Regions from separate parts of the Streptomyces sp. NPDC058685 genome, predicted to be linked through region 1. Evidence: predicted binding sites of a transcription regulator. Region 1 holds the regulator's gene; the other holds the start of a gene.
What was found. Region 1 encodes HspR, which represses chaperone genes until heat shock. Its sites were predicted from a motif close to TTGAGNNNNNNNNNCTCAA; they were not measured.
Positions count from the first base shown of each region.

Region 1 (4,412 bases):
CGGCATCATGACCAAGCTCATCGAGCGCAACACCACGATCCCGACCAAGCGGTCCGAGATCTTCACGACGGCCGAGGACAACCAGCCGTCGGTGCAGATCCAGGTCTACCAGGGCGAGCGCGAGATCGCGGCGTACAACAAGAAGCTCGGGATGTTCGAGCTGACCGGTCTGCCGCCGGCCCCGCGCGGGGTCCCGCAGATCGAGGTCGCCTTCGACATCGACGCCAACGGCATCATGCACGTGACCGCGAAGGACCTGGGCACGGGCAAGGAGCAGAAGATGACCGTCACCGGCGGCTCCTCGCTGCCGAAGGACGAGGTCGACCGGATGCGCCAGGAGGCCGAGCAGTACGCGGACGAGGACCACCGCCGCCGCGAGGCCGCCGAGTCCCGCAACCAGGGCGAGCAGCTCGTCTACCAGACCGAGAAGTTCCTCAAGGACAACGAGGACAAGGTCCCGGGCGACGTGAAGACCGAGGTCGAGGAGGCGCTCGGCGAGCTGAAGGAGAAGCTCAAGGGCGAGGACACGGCCGAGATCCGCACCGCGACGGAGAAGGTCGCCGCCGTCTCGCAGAAGCTGGGCCAGGCCATGTACGCCGACGCCCAGGCCGGCCAGGCCGCCGGTGGGGCCGAGGGCGCGCAGGACGGTGCCGCGGGTCAGTCCGCGGACGCCGCCGATGATGTCGTGGACGCCGAGATCGTCGACGACGAGAAGGACTCCGGACGTCAGGGTGGTGCCGCGTGACGGAGGAGACTCCGGGGTTCGACGAGCACGACGAGAACCCCTCCGTCCCCTCCGGCGCGACATCTGACGACGCCGCCGAGCCCGCCGAGCCCTCCGAGAAGGAGGGCCCGGCGGCCCCGGCAGGGGACGCAGCAAAGATTGCCGCCCTGACGGCTCAGCTGGACCAGGTCCGTACGGCTGCCAACGAGCGCACGGCCGACCTCCAGCGGCTCCAGGCCGAGTACCAGAACTACCGCCGTCGTGTGGAGCGCGACCGGATCACGGTCAAGGAGATCGCCACGGCGACTCTGCTGACCGAGCTCCTGCCCGTGCTCGACGACATCGGCCGCGCCCGTGAACACGGGGAACTCGTGGGCGGGTTCAAGTCGGTCGCCGAATCTCTCGAGACGGCGGCCGCCAAGATGGGCCTGCAGCAGTTCGGCAAGGAGGGCGAGCCCTTCGACCCGACGATCCACGAGGCGCTGATGCACAGTTACGCACCGGACGTCACCGAGACCACGTGCGTCGCGGTGCTTCAGCCGGGGTATCGCATCGGCGAGCGGACCATCCGCCCCGCGCGGGTCGCGGTGGCCGAGCCCCAGCCGGGCGCGGCCCCCAAGGAAGAGACGGCGAACGACGAGGAGAGCGGTGGCCCGGACGAGGGCTGACGCAATGATCGTCCGAGAGGAGGGACGTCGATGAGCACGAAGGACTTCGTCGAGAAGGACTACTACAAGGTTCTCGGCGTCCCCAAGGACGCCACCGAGGCCGAGATCAAGAAGGCGTACCGGAAGCTCGCCCGCGAGTTCCACCCGGACGCCAACAAGGGCGACGCCAAGGCGGAGGAGCGCTTCAAGGAGATCTCCGAGGCCAACGACGTGCTCGGCGACCCCAAGCGGCGCAAGGAGTACGACGAGGCGCGCGCCCTCTTCGGCAACGGCGGCTTCCGGGCCGGGCCCGGTGCCGCCGGCGGCAGCTTCAACTTCGACCTGGGCGACCTCTTCGGGGGCGCCCAGGGCGGGCCGCAGAGCGGCGGAGCCGGCGGCTTCGGCGGCGGGCTCGGCGACGTCTTCGGCGGGCTGTTCAACCGCGGCGCCGGCACCGGCGCGGGTACGCGGACGCAGCCCCGCCGCGGCCAGGACATCGAGTCCGAGGTGACGCTCAGCTTCACCGAGGCGGTCGACGGGGCCACGGTCCCGCTGCGGATGTCCAGTTCGGCGGCGTGCAAGGCATGTGCGGGCACCGGCGACAAGAACGGCACACCCAGGGTGTGCCCGACCTGCGTCGGCACCGGCCAGGTCTCGCGCGGCGGCAGCGGCTCGTTCTCGCTGACCGACCCGTGCGTGGACTGCAAGGGCCGCGGGCTCATCGCTCAGGACCCCTGCGAGGTCTGCAAGGGCAGCGGGCGCGCCCGCTCCTCGCGCACCATGCAGGTCAGGATTCCCGCGGGCGTCTCGGACAGCCAGCGGATCCGGCTGCGCGGCAAGGGCGCACCCGGTGAACGGGGCGGTCCCGCGGGCGACTTGTACGTGGTCGTGCACGTCGACGCCCATCCCGTCTTCGGCCGCAAGGGCGACAACCTCACGGTCACCGTGCCCGTCACCTACACGGAGGCGGCGCTCGGCGGCGAGGTGAAGGTGCCGACCCTGGGCGGTCCGCCGGTGACGCTGAAACTGCCCGCGGGCACCCCCAACGGCCGTACGATGCGGGCCCGTGGCAAGGGAGCCGTACGCAAGGACGGCACCCGCGGTGATCTGCTGGTCACCGTCGAGGTCGCGGTCCCCACGGAGCTGAGCGACAAGGCGAAGGAAGCGCTGGAGGCCTACCGCGAAGCCACCGCGGAAGAGGACCCGCGGGCCGAGCTGTTCCAGGCCGCGAAGGGAGCATGAGATGGATGGCCGGAGCGGACGAAGCCGGAACCCTTATCAGCTGACCGACGAGTCACCGGTGTATGTGATCTCGGTGGCGGCCCAGCTGTCCGGCCTGCATCCCCAGACCCTGCGTCAGTACGACCGTCTCGGTCTGGTCTCTCCCGACAGAACCCCCGGCCGGGGCAGGCGTTACTCGGCCCGCGACATCGAACTGCTGCGCACCGTCCAGCAGTTGTCGCAGGACGAGGGCATCAACCTGGCCGGTATCAAGCGCATCATCGAGCTGGAGAACCAGGTCGCGGCGCTCCAGTCCCGCGTCGCCGAGCTGGCTTCGGCGGTCGAGGGCGCGGCGGCGGCCATGCAGCAGCGTGAGGCCCAGGTGCACGCCTCGTACCGGCGCGATCTCGTGCCGTACCAGGATGTGCAGCAGGCGAGCGCGCTGGTGGTGTGGCGGCCCAAGCGGACCTCCGAGTAGGGCCGTACGGCCCGGGGCCGTCAGCCGGGAGCTGTCGGTCCGCGGCCTTCCAGCAGGACACCCGGCGGGGCCGGAGAGCGACATGCTCTCCGGCCCCGCCGTCGTGCTGTCCGCTGGCATATAGCTGACCCCCCGGTGCAGCAAGCTGACAGCGATCTCGGTGGAGTGCGTCCGGAGCCGCTGGCAGGCTGGAACTCGCCGGCAGGAAAGAGTCAGCACGCGAGGTTTGTGGGGGAATGAGCGATGAGCGTCAGCACTGTTGCCAGAAAGAGCACCGCGGCCCTGATCTCGGGCGTGGCCGTGCTCGCACTGGCGGCGCCGGCCCAGGCGTTGGCCGGATCGGCCGGGGCCGGGAACACCGGCGGTCAGGGTGTGCACGGACCGTCGGGCCTGGCGGCCGAGGTGGCCGGGAAGCTCTGTGGGCTGCCCCTGCCGAAGCCCCTGACCACGGTGGTGGGCAACGTGGCGATGTGCGTCAACGGCTGGCAGTGAGGGTGCCGGACGAGAGGGCACGGGAGGTACCCGCGGCACCGGAAGGGGGCGTGGGGGCAGGGGGACACGCGGGGCCCGACGGGCCCGCACGGGTGGAAGGGCCCGCGGGGGCAGGGGGTTTCGCGGCAGCGGGGGGATGCGCCGAGTTGCACGCCGTCCGCGTCGCCGTGGACGCGGCGCCGGGGGAGATCGCCGTCATCAGGCTCATCGGGATGCTGCCCGCGGACTGGGTCTGCGGGCAGCGGGTGGAGGAGGACCGCATCTGGTTGCGGGTCCATTCGGCGGGGGGAGCCGGAACCGATGTCGTACAGGAGCGGCTCAGGGCCGCGCTCAGGGAGGGACCGCCGGGGTGGCGGGAGACGGCGCCGCGTCCGTGACGCCGGCCGCCCGCCGTGTGGCAGCGTCCGCGACACCCGCCGCCCGCCGTGGCACCGCGCTCGTGACACCCACCGCCCGCCGTGGCTAGATCAGTCCCTTCTCCCGGGCCAGCAGGGCCGCGTGAGGTCTGCTGCTGGCCCCCAGGATGCGCAGCACATCGGCCACATGGCGGCGGTACGTACGGACCGAGATGTCCAGGTTCCGGGCGCCCGTCTCGTCCTTGGCCACCCGGCACATCTCCTCCAGGACCTGCTGCTCTACACCGGAGAGCACGCCCGACGACGCGGACTCGGTGTCCGTGAGGGCGGGCAGATCCGTCGCGTGGTCCCAGATCTTCTCGAAGAGCGCCAGGATGTTGGAGACCAGCCCGGCCTGCTGGGTGACCAGCGCGCCGCGGGCGGTGTCCACCGGATCGACGGGGACCAGCGCGGTCTGCCGGTCGTAGACGAGGATGCGCTCCGAGAGGCTGCCG
Region 1 is NZ_JBHXSL010000004.1:138,040-142,451, forward strand. Features, by position in the region: gene dnaK (molecular chaperone DnaK) at 1-745, shown strand, start outside; gene grpE (nucleotide exchange factor GrpE) at 742-1,392, shown strand; gene dnaJ (molecular chaperone DnaJ) at 1,423-2,613, shown strand; gene ACFWU3_RS05185 (heat shock protein transcriptional repressor HspR) at 2,615-3,070, shown strand; gene ACFWU3_RS05190 (hypothetical protein) at 3,314-3,562, shown strand; gene ACFWU3_RS05195 (hypothetical protein) at 3,709-3,939, shown strand; gene ACFWU3_RS05200 (helix-turn-helix transcriptional regulator) at 4,025-4,412, opposite strand, start outside.

Region 2 (4,412 bases), on a different contig from region 1:
ATCTCGTGGTGCTCACCGCGCTGCCGCAGCACGATCTCTCCGTAGGGCCCCTCGCGCCGGTCGAGGGTGACGGGAGTTTCGGCGTCGGCGTGCAGCGGCATGGCAGTACCTCCGGATGGCTGGCCGTCGATGGCGTCGACCATGCTTGCGGGACGGCGCGACCGGAACAAACCGTTTATCCCGAGCGCGGGCCCGATGGGCTCCTGCCCCGGGGAGGCGTCCGCACGCGTGCCGTGTTCGCGCCGAGGGCGAACACGCTGGGCGTGGACGGCTGGGTGCCGCCCGTGACGCACGGACGAGGGCGGGGGTTGCCTCGTGTGGCGTACGTCATAGACGCGGGTCACGCTGATCGCATTGGGTGGGGTTTTGTTCGGGGGCTTGGCGAAAGGGGCCTCACGCGGTGCACCAGCACACGAAGGGCGACCGGACCAGGCGCGACCGGACCGCCGCGGGCGACGGAGCCCTGGGCGCCCGCACCACGCCGGAGCGGGCTCAGGCAGGCCGTCCCGATCAGGCGCTCGGGGAGCGGGCCGCGCCCACGGAGCGGCTGCTCCCCGCGATTCCGGCGCAGCGGACCGGGCCCGTACGCGCTGGTGAGGCTGCCGCCGCGCCCTTTCCGGCCGTCGGACCCGCGCGGGCGCCCCGGTGGCGGCAGGCGCTCCGGCTGCTGCCCACGCCCACCGGCACCCCCTTCACCTTCGGGTACCTCCTCGTCCTGCTCGCGACCTCTCTGTACGCCCGCCACGGGGACCCCGCCACCGTCTCCTCGCTGCTGCACGGATCCAGTACGGATGTCGCCCATCTGGCGGACAGGCCGCTGCTGGTTCTCGGCGCGAGCGCGCTGTGGATCGCCGGAGGTCTGGCGTCCCCGTACGCCATTGCCTTCGTCGTCGTGCTGACCGCGCTGGAACGCCGCATAGGCGGCGTGCGCACCGCTCTCGTCTTTCTCGTCGGCCATGTCGGCGCGACTCTGGCGACCGAGGTCCCGGTCGGTATCTCCGTGGCGGCCGGTCATCTGCCCGCCACCTCGCTGCACCGGCTCGACTACGGCATCAGCTTCGGGCTGATGGCGAGCATCGGCGCGCTCGCCGGACTGCTGAGCCCCGTCCTGCGGGTCACGGTCCTCGGCTTCGTCTCGATGATGCTTCTGCAGGATCTGCTCGCCTTCACGGATCCGCTCACCGACTGGGGCCATCCGCTCGCCCTGCTCGCCGGTCTCGCCTGCTGGCCCGCCGTCCGCCGCTGGGCAGGGCGCTCCGGGAGCCGTACGCCGCCGGTGCCGGCCTGATCCACAGGGCGTCCATCATCGGGCGCCGGTCCTACCGCTCGGGCAGGGCCGCGATCACCTCGCGCAGCCTCGGCACCTCGGCGGTGTCGTCCGTCGTGACCGTGTGGCCGGCGTGGGTGATCCGGTAGGTGAATCCGTCCATGACGGGGCTGCCGGTCGCCGTACCCGGCAGCCGGGCGAAGTCGGCCCTCTTCAGCGCCCCGCGCAGCTCGGTCAGCTCCGCCGGGCTCATCCGGCCGGACCGTTCCGTCCCGGACTTCGACGTGGTCGTGTAGCTGCCGTCCTCGCGGACCACGAGCCGGTTGTGGACACCCGCGATCCCACCCGTGACCGTCATCGCGACCAGCGTCCCTCCGGCGGGCGGGGGAGGCGGGGCGGGCGTCGACGAAGCGGGCGGCGGTGAGGGCCGCGGAGGCGGGGTCGGCGCAGAGGGAACAGAAGAAGCGGACGGCGGCGAGGCGGAGGGAGACGGCGGTGAGACGGAGGAAGCGGCAGAGGCGGGCGAGCTCCGCGGGCCGCCCGCGCCGTCCGTGCCGGCCTCGGCTCCCGAGTCCCCGCTCTGCCCGCATCCCGCCGCGAAGGCCATGAGGGACACCGCCACCAGTGCCCCCGCCGTGCCGCGTCCGAGTCGTGTCATCGGCCGCCCACCTCCCTCGGATCGCTCCGCCGGCGTCCGGAGCCTCAGGAGAGCTGAGCTCCGGCCGTGGTCCGTCGCCGCAGTATGGGCGACCGGGCGGCCCCGCCGCGGGCGATTCGGACGAGCGACCCCCTGCCGGTCCATCGTTCTCTCCCGCCAGGAGGGCTGATCGCTGAGAGCGAACAAGCGCCGGGGAACATCTGCGGCCCCTCATGCATTGAGTCGACATAGCTCAACTTCACTGCCTAAGGGGAGATCATGGCTTTGACGTCCACACCGCTCACCCTGCCCGTGCTGCCGCTCGATGACGAGGTCGTGCTGCCCGGAATGGTGGTGCCTCTGGACCTTTCCGACACCGATGTGCGCGCCGCGGTGGAGGCCGCACAGGCCGCCGCCCGTTCCAGTGGGGCAAGCAAGCCACAGGTGCTTCTTGTTCCTCGGGTCGACGGCCAGTACGCGGCCACCGGCGTGCTCGGCACGGTCGAACAGGTCGGCCGGCTCTCCGACGGCGACCCCGGTGCCCTGATCCGCGGCCGCGGCCGCGTGAAGATCGGCGCGGGCACCACCGGCCCCGGCGCCGCTCTGTGGATCGAGGGCACCCGGATCGAGGAGACCGTTCCCGACCCGCTGCCCGGACAGGTCACCGACCTGATCAAGGAGTACAAGGCGCTCGCCACCGACTGGCTGAAGAAGCGCGGCGCCTGGCAGGTCGTGGACCGGGTCCAGCAGATCGACGACGTCTCGCAGCTCGCCGACAACTCCGGCTACTCACCTTTCCTGACCACGGCCCAGAAGATCGAACTCCTCGACACCGCCGACCCGGTGGCCCGCCTCAAGCTCGCCACCGAGCAGCTGCGGGAGCACCTGGCCGAGCAGGATGTCGCCGAGTCCATCGCCAAGGACGTCCAGGAGGGCGTCGACAAGCAGCAGCGCGAGTTCCTGCTGCGCCGGCAGCTCGAAGCCGTGCGCAAGGAGCTGCGTGAGCTCGACGGCGACGGCGCCGAGGACGAGTCCGACGACTACCGGGCCCGTGTCGAGGCCGCCGACCTGCCCGAGAAGGTCCGCGAAGCGGCCCTCAAGGAGGTCGAGAAGCTCGAGCGGTCCAGCGACCAGAGCCCCGAGGGCTCCTGGATCCGGACCTGGCTCGACACCGTGCTCGAACTGCCCTGGAACGAGACGACCGAGGACGCGTACGACATCCAGGGCGCCAAGGCGATCCTGGACGCCGAACACGCGGGTCTCCAGGACGTCAAGGAGCGGATCACCGAATACCTGGCGGTGCGCAAGCGCCGTGCCGACCGAGGACTCGGAGTGGTCGGCGGACGGCGCGGAGGCGCGGTCCTGGCACTCGTCGGCCCGCCCGGCGTCGGCAAGACCTCGCTCGGTGAGTCCGTCGCACACGCGATGGGACGCAAGTTCGTCCGGGTCGCGCTCGGCGGCGTACGCGACGAGGCGGAGATCCGCGGCCACCGGCGCACCTACGTGGGCGCGCTGCCCGGCCGGATCGTCCGTGCCATCAAGGAGGCCGGGTCGATGAACCCGGTGGTCCTGCTGGACGAGATCGACAAGGTCGGCTCGGACTTCCGGGGCGACCCGGCGGCCGCGCTGCTCGAAGTCCTGGACCCGGCGCAGAACCACACGTTCCGCGACCACTACCTGGAGGTCGAACTCGACCTGTCCGACGTGGTGTTCCTCGCCACGGCGAACGTCCTGGAGGCCATCCCGGAGGCCCTGCTCGACCGTATGGAGCTGGTCCGGCTGGACGGCTACACCGAGGACGAGAAGGTCGTCATCGCCAGGGACCACCTGCTGCCGCGCCAGCTGGAGCGGGCGGGCCTGGAGCCCGGCGAGGTCGTCCTGGAGGACTCGGCACTGCGCAAGCTGGCCGCCGAGTACACCCGTGAGGCGGGCGTGCGAAACCTGGAGCGCTCGGTCGCCAGGCTGCTGCGCAAGGTGGCGGCCCAGCACGAACTGGGTGAGCGGGAACTGCCGCTCAGCGTCGGGGCCGAGCAACTGCGCGCCCTGGTCGGTCGGCCGCACCACGTGCCCGAGTCCGCGCAGGACCCGGCCGAGCGCCGTACCGCGGTGCCCGGTGTCGCCACCGGTCTCGCCGTCACCGGCGCGGGCGGCGACGTCCTCTTCGTCGAGGCGTCGCTGGCCGACCCGGAGACGGGCGGCTCCGGACTGACCCTGACCGGTCAGCTCGGTGACGTGATGAAGGAGTCGGCGCAGATCGCGCTGAGCTTCCTCCGCTCGCACGGCGCCGAACTGGAGCTGCCGGTCGCCGACCTGAAGGACCGGGGCGTGCACATCCACTTCCCGGCGGGTGCGGTCCCCAAGGACGGCCCGAGCGCCGGCATCACGATGACGACGGCGCTGGCGTCGCTGCTCTCCGGACGCCAGGTGCGTACGGATGTGGCGATGACCGGTGAGGTGTCGCTGACCGGGCGGGTCCTGCCGATCGGCGGTCTGAAGCAGAAGCTGCTG
Region 2 is NZ_JBHXSL010000016.1:128,973-133,384, reverse strand. Features, by position in the region: gene ACFWU3_RS16500 (spermidine synthase) at 1-101, opposite strand, end outside; gene ACFWU3_RS16495 (rhomboid-like protein) at 401-1,288, shown strand; gene ACFWU3_RS16490 (hypothetical protein) at 1,320-1,625, opposite strand; gene lon (endopeptidase La) at 2,184-4,412, shown strand, end outside.
Region 2: lon (endopeptidase La) is a predicted target of HspR. The motif match lies at 2,143-2,161, and genes of this name have one in related genera.